Regions from separate parts of the Lelliottia sp. CFBP8978 genome, predicted to be linked through region 2. Evidence: predicted binding sites of a transcription regulator. Region 2 holds the regulator's gene; each other region holds the start of a gene.

Region 1 (4,215 bases), 1.4 Mb from region 2:
AAGCCGACGACAGCCCGCTGGGTGGTTTGCGCTTGACGCTCTGGCTGCCGCTGTATAAGCGTTCGTAGCGTTAAATTCCCCTCACCCTAACCCTCTCCCCCCAGGGGAGAGGGGACTGATTCAGACGATCTTTCCCCTCGGTTCTTTCTGCAGACAGGACTGCTCCGCCAGCCCTTTTCTCCCGTCACCTTCAGGAGAAGAGACGCCTCCGAACGCTCTTTTCCCCGCCACTTTCAGAAGAGAAGACACCTCCAAACGGTCTTTCCCCCGCCACTTTCAGGAGAAGAGACGCCTCCGGACGCTCTTTTCCCCGCCACCCTCAACGCTCCCGGACGCGTCTTTTCCCCCTCGCCCCTTTGGGGAGAGGGCTGGGGTGAGGGGAGAAGGCCGTGCGAGGAGTAAAGGAACGCCCCTATTTACCCCATAATCTTCGCGAGTTGTCTTCGATCTCGGCGTTAACGCGCCGCTTCTGCATCGTTCTGGTCCAGCTTGTCGAAAGCCCTGCGGCCGACAACAGACGACGATATTGCTCATCGTCAAACGGCATGTGCCACGCGATCGCGCAGGCGTCATACACCGACACATCACTGAGACGCGAGAGCAACTCCAGCGGTGCATCTGCCGACACCTGTCCGGCTAAAATGATGCGATACAGCCAGCCGGTTTTGCCTGCGCTTTGCATCTGAGCGGACATATCGCTGATCCCAAAATGGAAGTTGAGCTTAAAGCATGGGGAGCGCGGCTGCGTGACCTGAATCAGCGCATCTCCCCAACGGAAAATATCGCCGATAAAGACGTTCTGTTCGGTCAGCCCGTCCGTCGACAGATTCTCGCCAAAGGCAGGGGCAACAAATAAATCAGCCTGATCGGGAAACTCTCGCGCCCAGTGGAGATAGTGCTCGCGAGGATAGTGGCACAGCGCGCGCTCAGGCCCGCCGTGGATTTTTTTTTCGGCCTGCTCATCACCCGCCAACCCAAGCTCGGTCAGCGTCAGTTCGCCGTCGAGCTGCACTTTAGCAATCGCGCTCGGGCGGCTGCCGTCGTAGTCCTTTACCTTGCCTGTAAACACATTAACCGGATAGTGCATGTATCGTTGCTCCTTTATGCAGATACAAAAAAAGCGAGTCATCAGACTCGCTTCTCACAGGCTATCGTGCAACCTTATTTTTTAGCGGCGAAACGCGCTGCTGCTTCGTCCCAGTTCACCACGTCCCAGAATGCTTTGATGTAATCAGGGCGACGGTTCTGGAATTTCAGGTAGTAAGCATGTTCCCACACATCCAGGCCCACAATCGGGAAGCCAGATGCGCCAGAAATCGCTTCACCCATCAGCGGGGAGTCCTGGTTAGCGGTAGAAACCACCGCCAGTTTGTCACCTTTCAGTACCAGCCATGCCCAGCCAGAACCGAAACGGGTCGCAGCCGCTTTTTCAAACTCGGCTTTGAAGTTATCCACGGAACCGAAATCGCGCTCGATAGCCGCTTTCAGATCGCCCTGCAGGGTCGTGCCGGTTTTCAGGCCTTTCCAGAACAGGCTGTGGTTAGCGTGACCGCCCGCGTTGTTACGCAGAACGGTTTTCTTGTCAGCGGGCAGTTGATCCAGTTTGGTGATCAGCTCTTCAGCAGACAGGCTGGCGAATTCCGGCAGGCTTTCCAGCGCAGCATTCGCGTTGTTGACATAGGTCTGGTGGTGTTTAGTGTGATGGATTTCCATCGTCTGCTTGTCGAAATGCGGTTCCAGTGCGTCATAGGCATACGGCAGGGATGGCAGTGTATAACTCATAATCCTCTCCATTATTGTCGGGCGGCACAGCTGTTAATGCCGCGTAAGCAGTTGGTTCATTATAGTTAATTAAATGATATTGAAAATGATTATCAATGCCGTAGTTTTTATAAGGTTATTCACTTTTGTACGATGCTAACTTTGCGAGTCCGCTCACGCGGTTAGCGCGCTGACTGTCAGGGACAACAAAAGGGCGGCAACCTTCTGAAGGTTCGCTCACCGCTTAATTTTTACACTCATCGGGATCGGAGGGGAGCCGCGGTACGGTTTGCTGGCTCATTCTGCCGTGGACTATCAGCGCCCTGCTTCTACGCGGCTTTTCGACTACGATGACGCCACTGAACCGGCGTCATTCCTACTTCACGGTTGAAGACCACAGAAAAGTAGTTGCTGTCCTCAAAGCCACAGCGCGTAGACACTTCACTCACCATCAGCTCGGTATGTTGCAGCAAATACTGGGCATGACAGATCCGCAGCTGGCGCAGATAGTGATTCACCGTCATCCCAGTCTGAGTGCGGAACTGCTGGCGCAGCGCTCGTTCGCTGCATTGCTCCCGCTCGCAGAATTTCTCCAGCACAAAGCTCCGGTTCAGGCTGCCCGCCAGGGTGGTAATGAGTTTATCGAGCAACGCTTCTTGCTCATTGGCAGAGGGATTATCCGTCGCGTAACGATAGCGTTTGAGGGTCATCACCAGCTGGGCAAAAAGCAGTTCGGCCATCTCATTCGCGCCCGGTTCAGCTTTCTGGCTCTCCTGCTCAAGCTGAGTGATGACGTGTCGCACCTGAGTCATGCCCGTGCTGCTCAACCGCCAGTGCGGTGCGGTGTGCGCCTCATGAAAGCCGGGAATCAGTCCTGACCAGTCAACGTTCAGTTTGAGTCTTTCAGGGCAATAAATGACATTTTGCAGCACCAGATCGTTCACCGATGCGTAGGAGTGTTTATCTTCAGCGCGAATATAAAACAGATCGCCACGGGTGATGCGCCAGGGACGGTCATTGAGGACGTGCAGCCCGTTACCCCGCCACACCAGCACCAGCTCGTAAAACTCGTGGGTGTGCTCCGCAAAGACATTTTGCGGATAGCGATCGGCGACCGCCACCGCCTGCCCGGCACTGGCAAAGAAATCGGATTTGCGAAGAATTAACGGAGCGCCCACAACTCACCTCAGCGGCTAATAACCTGACATTATTAGCCGCTTTACGGCAAAAAAACGGTGATTCTGCTCGCGTTACTGAAGGGAGGCATCTCTGCCCTGGCGAATATCGCGCGGCGACCAACTAAATTCGCGGCGAAAAAGCGTCGAAAAGTGATTACTGTCACCAAAACCGCAGCGATAAGCGATGTTCGTCACGCTTTCATCGGTATGGCGCAGAAGATGTCGCGCCTTGATAAGACGCAGGCGGTTCAAATAACGCTGCGGCGTTAAGCCGGTATGCTGTTTAAGCTGACGGTGCAACGTCCTGAGCGAAAGCGAAAAGGTATCCGCCACCGTCTCCCAGCACACATCTTCCGCGAAGTGATCTTCCAGCCAGGCCATCAGTAAATTCAGCCGCGCATCATTGTTTTCCGCCCCTTCCACCAGACTGCTGCGCCGCAGAAGAACCAATAATTGCATGAACTGCATTTCGCGGCTGGCACGCGCGTGGGTTTCGTCGTCGTCTTCCGTGTTCTCCATCTGGCCCACCAGCTGACGCACCTGCTGCAGCGTGGTCTGGTTCACCCGCCAGTGCGAAGGGTACTGGCCGTCCTTTTCCTGCGGTAGCAGCTGGTTGACTCCTGACAAAAACTGAAACGCATCCGGCGAACGGTAAAGCACGTTAGTCAGGCACAGGTTATCGGTGTGTTCATACAAGTGCCGGTCATGGTCCCGCACGAAGCACACAGTTCCGCCGCTGATGGTATAGGGCTGGCCATTAAACACGTGAATCCCCGTGCCATGCTCAACAATCACAATTTCATGAAAATCATGATGATGTTCAGGAAATGCCGCCTGAGGGAGCCGTGGCTCAATCGCCACAGGCGAGCTTCCGGAAGGAAAAAAATCCACGCTGTGCAGTACGGTCATAACAGCCACCACCGATGAGAAATGTTCTCAAAATAGTATGTGTTGGCCGCGATGCTCACCTTCAATTTTTGACAGCAATGCGTGCAAAGGCTGTCGGATTTTCAAGAAACGACGGGAAAGATCGGGAAATGCGGTCACCGTCACATGGCCCTCAATCTGCATCAAATCTGGAAACTGTGAACTCCCTCACGTTCATCTTTGCTTTCTTGCCAGCGCCGGAGTGTGCCTGTCAGTGGCAAGAAGGTCCGTTTTTCTTCCCTTTCTTAGACTGTCTCGCAATGACTCTAAGAAGGACCCGATTATGACCTTTCGCCATTGTGTGGCTGTCGATTTAGGCGCATCCAGCGGCCGTGTCATGCTTGCCCGC
Region 2 (4,215 bases):
TATGTGGACCAACGAATATAAAGCGCCGTGGCACATCGAGATGGACAAGTTCTATCAGAACGATAAAAAGACCAAAGTCGAATATCTGCACTCGCTCGGCGCGAAGTATGACTTCAAAAATGATCTGGTGCTGGAAGCCGCGTTCGGTCAGGCAGAAGGCTATGTCGATCAGTATTTTGCCAAGGCGAGCTACAAATTTGATATTGTCGGCGGCCCGCTGACCACCAGCTATCAGTTCTACGGCACGCGCGACAAAGTCAGCGATGGCGGCGTGAACGATCTGTATGACGGCACCGCCTGGCTGCAGGCCCTGACCTTTGGCTATAAAGTTGGCCAGGTTGATTTACGTCTCGAAGGAACCTACGTCAAGGCGGAAGGGCAGCAGGGCTACTTCCTGCAGCGTATGACCCCAACCTACGCCTCTTCAAACGGTCGTCTGGATATCTGGTGGGATAACCGCTCTGACTTCAACGCCGACGGTGAAAAAGCGCTCTTCTTTGGCGCGATGTATGACCTGAAGAACTGGAATCTGCCGGGCTGGGCGGTTGGGGCATCTTATGCCTACGCCTGGGACGCAAAACCAGCGGATATGGCCACGCCGGATGCTTACTACGACCCGAACTATCGTCTGAAAGAGTCCTCTTACAGCCTCGACGCAGTTTATACCCTGCAGGATGGCCGCGCGAAGGGCACGATGTTCAAACTGCACTTCACCCAGTACGACAACCACTCCGATATTCCAAGCTACGCGGGCGGTTACGGCAACATCTTCCAGGATGAGCGTGACGTGAAATTTATGGTCATCGCACCGTTCACTATCTTCTGATAATCACGCCGGCGAGGTGTTCCCCCCACCTCGCCGGAATGGAGACGGCTATGCTGAAAAAAATTATCTGTGTGGCGGCGCTGGCGTCGGCACTGGCTGGCTGCGCACAGCCCCAGGCACCTAAAGAAGATTCGCGTCTTAAAGAGGCCTACAGCGCCTGTATCAATACCGCAGAAGGCTCGCCAGAGAAGATCGAAGCCTGCCAGAGCGTACTGAATGTGCTGAAAAAAGAGAAAGCGCATGAGCAGTTTGCGACGCAGGAAAACGTTCGCGTGCTGGATTACCAGGCGTGTATTCAGGCGCGTAAAACGGGTAACGATCAGGAAGTGGCAAAGCGTTGCGACCGCATCTGGCAGGAGATCCGCAGCAACAACAGTCGGTAACACGTCGCGCCAGATCATTCGCGCTCTAAAGTGCCCGGAAGCTTCAGCTTACCGGGCTTTTTGTCTTATAACAGGCAAAAAAAAGCCAACCGTCAGGTTGGCTCAGAGTATGAAAATGCGATTATTTCGGTTCGTGCGCGTGCTCTTCTTCGCGGCAATCGCCTTCAGCACAGTGGCCGTAGAGATACAGGCTGTGGTTGGTCAGGCGGATGCCATGGCGCGTGGCAATTTCACGCTGGCGTGCTTCGATAGAGTCGTCGCTAAATTCAATCACCTTGCCGCAATCGAGGCAGATAAGGTGATCGTGGTGATGCTGTTGCGTCAGTTCAAAAACGGATTTTCCGCCTTCAAAATTATGACGGGTGACAATCCCGGCGTCGTCGAACTGGTTCAGGACGCGATAAACGGTCGCCAGTCCAATCTCTTCGCCCATGTCGATCAGACGTTTGTATAAATCTTCCGCACTGACATGATGATTGTCCGGACCTTGCAGTACTTCCAGAATTTTTAAACGAGGAAGCGTAACTTTCAGGCCAGCCTTCTTCAATGCGGTATTGTTGTCAGTCATGCGGAATCTGTCCTGTTGCTAAACGATTCACTTCAAATAAGAAGTGACAGAAAATGCACTTGGGATAATGCGTCTCATTATAGAACTGCCACGCCTAAATGAAAACTGCAAGTCTCAAGCAAAGTATGCTTATAAAAACGTGGTATCGCCAACAAACTTGTCTGATGGCATCCACTTTAACCCGGGGACATTGTACAGGTATGGAGATAAAAGTTAAAAATTTGTAGCAATTATTTTAATCGGTTTTATCTATCAATGAGGCGCAACAAATTATGTCGCGCCTCAACATTCAGTCAGGCGTTCAGAATGTCATCGAGGTGCAGTTCTTCACGGATCTGCTTAACCCATTTGTCCACTCGCTCGGCGGTCAGCTCCGGCTGACGGTCTTCATCAATTGCCAGACCGACAAAGTGGTCGTCGTCCGCCAGACCTTTGGACGCTTCGAAATGGTAGCCCGCCGTTGGCCAGTGACCGACGATAACAGCGCCGTGAGGCTCAATAATGTCGCGGATGGTGCCAAGTGCATCGCAGAAGTATTCTGCGTAATCTTCCTGGTCGCCGCAGCCGAACAGGGCAACAAGCTTGCCATTGAAGTCGACTTCTTCCAGCGTTGGGAAGAAATCATCCCAGTCGCACTGCGCTTCGCCGTAGTACCAGGTCGGAATGCCAAGCAGCAGAATATCGTAACCTTCGAGATCCTCTTTGCTGCTCTTAGCAATGTCATGCACGTCGGCAACGTCTTTACCAAGCTGTTTTTGAATGTTTTTTGCGATGTTTTCGGTATTACCGGTATCGCTGCCGAAGAAAATGCCGATGATTGCCATGAGTAAAATAACCTCTTGAAACTTAATGGTATGGTGGCACGAATTGTCCACGGATAAGGGCAATCATAGCAGAACAGAGAAGTCAGCGGAAACTGCTATCGGCCCGGACTGCACTCTGTGCTACATGAAAGTGATGAAAGGATGATATTTCAGGCGATCATTGGCTGTTGCGCCATGCCTGGAGCTGCGCCATCAGCATCTCTTCGATAAGCTCGCTGCGGCTGATCTCACGGGCATCGGCCAGCTCACTTAAGGCATCTGCAGCTTCCGCGTTGAGTTTTAGCTCGACGCGTTTAAGCCCACGACTTTTGTCGCGTTTAAGCTGATTGCGTTTATTGATACGCAACTGTTCATCACGCGATAGCGGATTGGTTTTAGGTCGTCCCGGTCGACGTTCAGTCGCGAACAGATCTAATGTCGTGCGGTCCGTTTGTTCTTTGGCCATGATTCAGAGACTTCGGGGGAAAACAAGCAGCCCTGCTATTGCCCGGGCGATGAGCGCGACATCATACATCACGGATACCAGCACGCCAACGACTGGAGGCCAGCTGGCAACCAGTCGCTGACTTTTTAATCAAATCGCGTTATCAGCGAGATAGCGACGAATCGCGCGCAGCACCGCTTCTGGTTTTTCGGCATGTACCCAGTGTCCGGCTCCGGCAATCACATGCGCACGCGCCTGCGGGAATTGCGCCAGCAGCGTATCGCGATAGGCGTCGGTGACGTACGGTGAATTGCCGCCGCGAATGAACAGAGTAGGGTGCGGCCAGGCCGTAACTGGGTCCCAGCCAACGATTTCAGCGTACTGATCCCACAGCACAGGGACGTTAAAACGCCATTCGCCGTCGACGAAAGATTTCAGCAGAAACTGAATCACCCCTTCTTCATCAAGGTATTCGCGCATGACAGGCGCCGCCTGCTGACGGGTGGCCGCTCCGGCTTCGGTCACGGCGTTGATGGCGGCAAAGATTTCATCGTGGCGGCGCACGTCATAATCGACAGGCGCGACATCGATCACCACCAGTTTGTCGATACGCTCCGGGGCCAGTGCCGTCAGCGCCATCACCGCTTTGCCACCCATTGAATGGCCAATCAGCGTGGCTTTTTCGATACCGTTCGCATCCAGCGTCTCCAGCAGATCTTGCGCCATCGCGCGATAGGTCATTTCAGGGCTTCGCTCTGAAAGGCCATGGTTACGCATATCCACCTGCAAAATAGAGTGATCGGCAACCAGGTCGCGCGCCAGCACGCCCAGGTTATCGAGGCTACCAAAAAGACCGTGAACCAGTACGATGGGAGAATTATTGTTCGGCGATTGTGCAGATTGCGCTCGGCTATTCAATTTCATGGCAAAGTTCTTTTTTTACGTATGTCAGGTTAGGGTATTATGTTGACCATTCTGCCGCCCGGCTGCAAGGTTCCAGTTTATTCCGACTTTTGCTGCTTCACGGGCATGACCCTATCCGCGGTTGGGATTAGCCCTTATAATCCCAACGACTTGTATTCAGATAAGATATTGCACTGGATTAAGATGAAAACAATCGAAGTTGATGATGAGCTCTATCAGTATATTGCCAGCCACACGCGACATATTGGCGAGAGTGCGTCCGATAT
Region 3 (4,215 bases), 1.2 Mb from region 2:
TCAATGGGCACCGCGTATTTGAGTATTCTGGAGCATGGCATCCTGAAAGGCATCGAGGATCCGGAAGTGATGCAATATGCGCTGGTGGTCTCTTATGTGAACGGGGCTGGCGCGCTGTTGCGCACCTTCTCATCGGATCGTAAAGAGGCCATTGAGGAGATTAACGGGATGGACAAAGACGAGTTCTTCGATCACGTCGTGAAGAATCATCCGGCACCACAGGCGCCTCGCTATATCTGGAAAGTCCAGAAAGCCATGGACGCCATGTAATGCCGTTGCCGGACAGCGCCTGGCTGTCCGGCGTCGCTCAGAGAACTTTATTCGCGCGTTCGCGCGCTTCTCGTTCCAGCGAGAAAATAATGCGCTGAAGCTCACGCTCCGGACCCGGTCCGACATTCAGAAAGCGGAAGCTCAGTCGCGGTGTGGTAATGGTTTCGTTTTTGCTGTCCACGACTTTGCGTTCGCTAATGGCAATCAGCTGCGCGTCAAAGTAAAACCGCCCCCAGCCGCCCATATCCAGCTCAATCTGTGAAAAACGCATCCCTTCAACCAGTCCTTCCGGCCTTGGCGTATCCATCAGCGCGCCCATTCCCCCTAACGAGAGATCGAACAGGCGGAAGCGGATCTCTTTTTTATCCGGCATTTTGGCCTTACAGAAATAGGGCGGGTGAAGCGGGGCGTTGATACGGAAATATTCGCGACGCTGTACAAACCACAGGCTGTCCGGCAACGTGGTAATAAACGCTGGCAAACTGAGATAATTACCCTGTTCCACGCGAGGCAGGACAAATTCGACTTTTGCCCCCCGGGTTTCCGCCAGCACGGAGATGTTTTCTGCGCGCAGTATCGCCCGATTTTCATACTCCTGACTGCCCAGGTCGATCACCAGACGCTCCGGCGTGGCTTCAAGGATCTTGCTGATAAACTGATTCGTAGACCAACTGATGCGCACAGGCACTTCACCCTTGTGCAGGTCGCGTAATACCCCTAATACAGCCAGCGGATTTTGCTTCAGGAACTGCTCACTGTAATGACTCACGCCGAATGGCTCCTCGAATATCTGATAGATCGTCATTGCAGTATCGGCAAAGGCGGGCGGAACTTAATACAAACCGGTGAGTTTTTTTTAAAAATGAGAGGTAATTAAGTCGGTGAGAAAAAACAGTTTTAGCGCCTTGTCCTATACTTAGATCACTTGCGCGGGAGGATTTTTCGGCGCATGCGTTTAATCTGCAAGAGGGCATCGCTATGGGTATCATCGCCTGGATTGTTTTTGGTCTGATTGCCGGCGTCATTGCAAAATTCATCATGCCTGGACGGGATGGTGGCGGCTTCATTCTGACCTGTGTCCTTGGGGTTATTGGGGCAGTTGTCGGAGGCTGGCTGGCGACGATGTTTGGCGTCGGAGGCAGTATTAGTGGCTTTAACCTGCACAGTTTCCTGGTCGCTGTGGTGGGCGCAATTGTTGTGCTTGCGGTATTCAGATTACTCAGGCGCGCATAAACACACAGAAACGGCTCTCTCTGAGGGCCGTTTTTTTTGATAGTGATATTGCTTTGTAAATCGAAATGATAATAATTGTCGTTCTTGGTATCAGCTCATAATAAGACGACAATATGAACACCTCAAAGTTTGCGATTTGTGCGTTAGCAGGCGCGGTTACACTGGCATTAAACGGCTCGGCGCTGGCGCAAGAGTCCACCATCGTGGTCACCGATTCGGAACAGGGCAGTGCGCTCCCGATGTGGACAAACAGCGCGACCAAATCCGCCGTTGCGGAGAGTAAAACCCCACAGGTCATCAATACGATTTCCGCGACTGATATCGAACTGCGCCATGCTAACTCGGTCAATGAAATCCTGCGCTACGCCCCGGGCGTCTCGACCGAAGTGCGCGGCAACACCTCGTATATGAGCGAATATAAAATTCGCGGTTTCACCGTTGAGCAAGAGTATTACAACGGACTTCAGCTGCCCTATAACGTCACCGGGAACACCAAAGCGCGCATCGATCCCCTGCTGATTGACAGCGTGGATATTCTCAAAGGGCCCGCGTCGGTGCTCTATGGCGGCGGTTCTCCTGGCGGACTGGTGAATATTCAGGGTAAAAAACCGCAAAAAACGCCGCACACCGAAGTGGGTTTCAACACCGGGACGCGCAATCTGAAAGAAGGCTATCTCGATTCCACCGGACAAATTGCGGACAGCGACTGGAACTATCGTTTACTCGGTAAAGCGGTGGAAGGCGACGATCAACCGCACACCACACGCACCGAGAATTACCTGGTTGCGCCCTCTGTGACCTGGCAGCCAGACAGCCAAACGCGCCTGACAATCGACGCACTGGCGCAAAACAGCCCAAGCCTGACCCCATCTAATCCGCTTCCGCTCTCCTGGCTGCGCTCAAAATACGCCGATCGCCGTGACTATGCGGGGGATGAGTGGAGCGGGTTTAAACAGCGTCAGTGGATGCTGGGCTACAGCTTTGAACATGAATTCGATAATGGCTGGGGCTTTAATCAGAAAGCGCGCTATTTCGATGTGGACACCCATCAGCGCAGCATCTACTCCACCGGTCCGGGCGCTGAAGTCGGGCAACTTAACCGCTTTGCCTACACCACCGATGAAGATCTGAAAAGCGTTAATATTGATAACCAGGTCACCAAAACGGTCACGCTGGGCGACTGGAAGCACCACCTGCTGGCAGGCTTCGACTACCAGAAACTGAATTCCCACTTCCACTATCGCTACGCGGCGAATACGCCGGGTATTGATATGCGCCACCCGGATTATTCACAGGTCAACGAGGGCGATCTTGGGCTTTACACCGCGCAGAAAAACCGCCTGAGCTATCAGCAAAATGGATACTACTTACAGGATCAGATCGAATTCGGCGGGCTGAATTTGCTCGGCAGCCTGCGTTATGACGACTACCGCTCAGTCACCACCGATTACCTGCAAAACGGTGAAAAGGCGTGGGTATCGCAGGATCGCGTTACGAAACGCCTCGGCGCGCTTTATGCGTTTGAAAACGGCATTTCGCCGTTTATCAGCTATTCAGAAGGTTTTGCGCCAGTGTCACCGCAGGGCACTCTGACGGCAAAAGACGTTAAACCCACCACCAGCAAACAGGTTGAGGGCGGGGTGAAATATCTGCTGGAAGAGTACGCCACGACCTTTACCGCGTCGGTGTTTAACATTCGCCAGAAGAATGTCGTGACCACCGACCCCGGTTTCCTCAACTATCGTCAGACAGGGGAAGTGGAATCTAAAGGGGCCGAACTGTCGGTCATCAGCCGTCCGACGGATAACGTGACGTTGATTGCCAACTATGCGTATACCCACGCCATCAACACCGAAGATGACAAGTATCAGGGCAAACGTCCGACGCAGGTTCCGGAGAATGCGTTTAATCTGTGGGGCGATTACACCTTTGATAGCACACCGCTGAAGGGGCTGAACCTGGGCGCCGGCGCCCGCTATACCGGGCCGATGGAAATCGCGCCGGGCAACGATCAGGGAAAACTGGGGGGGACAACCCAGTACGATCTGGCGGCGTCTTATCAGATGGGTGAAATTCTGCCATCGCTGGCAGGACTGACGCTTAAAGCCAGCGCGCAGAACATCACCAACAAAGAGACCTTTACCTGCTACGACGCGACAAACTGTTGGATTGGTCGCGACCGCACGGTTCAGGTTGGGGCAAGTTACAGCTTCTGATCCGTACTTCTTCCTCTCCCCACTGGAGAGAGGGAGAAAAGTCCGTATCAACTTTACTGCGCTGCACTCTGCTGCGGCGCAGGCTCATCGTTTGCCGCTGGCTGTGCGGATGGCAAACTGTCGCACGGTTTCTCTTTCGGGCAGACCCAATCCAGCATCTTCAGCGTCACGCCGTTGGTCCAGCCGAATCCATCCTGCAACGGATATTCGCCGCCGCCACCGCCGGTTCCGGTCGTTGACACATCATACTTCTCCACCAGTTTCTGTTCACGATCGTAGGTATGCTGAACGTTGGTCAGGAAGCGCCAGGTGACGTCCATGGCCACTTTTTTGTGACCGTAGTTTTGCAGGCCTTCTGCCGCTACCCATTGCAACGGCGCCCATCCGTTTGGCGCATCCCACTGCTGGCCGCTGTTGATGGTGGTGGTGGTGATCCCACCCGGTTTTAACAGGCGCGTGGCGGTGGCGTTAGCCACTTTAGCCGCACGTTCTTGCG

What was found. The regulator Fur, encoded in region 2, represses iron uptake genes when iron is present. The targets are predictions, from matches to a motif close to ATAATAATGAGAACNACTATCAA.
Region 1: the regulator Fur is predicted to act here: its motif matches at 1,856-1,878, upstream of sodA (superoxide dismutase [Mn]).
Region 3: the regulator Fur is predicted to act here: its motif matches at 1,575-1,597, upstream of SOM82_RS11800 (TonB-dependent siderophore receptor).

Annotation. Positions count from the first base shown of each region.
Region 1 is NZ_CM188253.1:4,366,389-4,370,603, forward strand. It holds gene cpxA (envelope stress sensor histidine kinase CpxA) at 1-68, shown strand, start outside; gene yiiM (6-hydroxyaminopurine reductase) at 413-1,087, opposite strand; gene sodA (superoxide dismutase [Mn]) at 1,162-1,782, opposite strand; gene rhaR (HTH-type transcriptional activator RhaR) at 2,091-2,939, opposite strand; gene rhaS (HTH-type transcriptional activator RhaS) at 3,012-3,848, opposite strand; gene rhaB (rhamnulokinase) at 4,150-4,215, shown strand, end outside.
Region 2 is NZ_CM188253.1:1,318,886-1,323,100, forward strand. It holds gene chiP (chitoporin ChiP) at 1-826, shown strand, start outside; gene chiQ (ChiQ/YbfN family lipoprotein) at 880-1,209, shown strand; gene fur (ferric iron uptake transcriptional regulator) at 1,331-1,777, opposite strand; gene fldA (flavodoxin FldA) at 2,071-2,601, opposite strand; gene ybfE (LexA regulated protein) at 2,759-3,046, opposite strand; gene ybfF (esterase) at 3,176-3,949, opposite strand; gene seqA (replication initiation negative regulator SeqA) at 4,133-4,215, shown strand, end outside.
Region 3 is NZ_CM188253.1:2,496,084-2,500,298, reverse strand. It holds gene emtA (membrane-bound lytic murein transglycosylase EmtA) at 1-270, shown strand, start outside; gene ycgR (flagellar brake protein YcgR) at 308-1,039, opposite strand; gene SOM82_RS11805 (GlsB/YeaQ/YmgE family stress response membrane protein) at 1,249-1,503, shown strand; gene SOM82_RS11800 (TonB-dependent siderophore receptor) at 1,617-3,719, shown strand; gene SOM82_RS11795 (alpha,alpha-trehalase) at 3,773-4,215, opposite strand, start outside.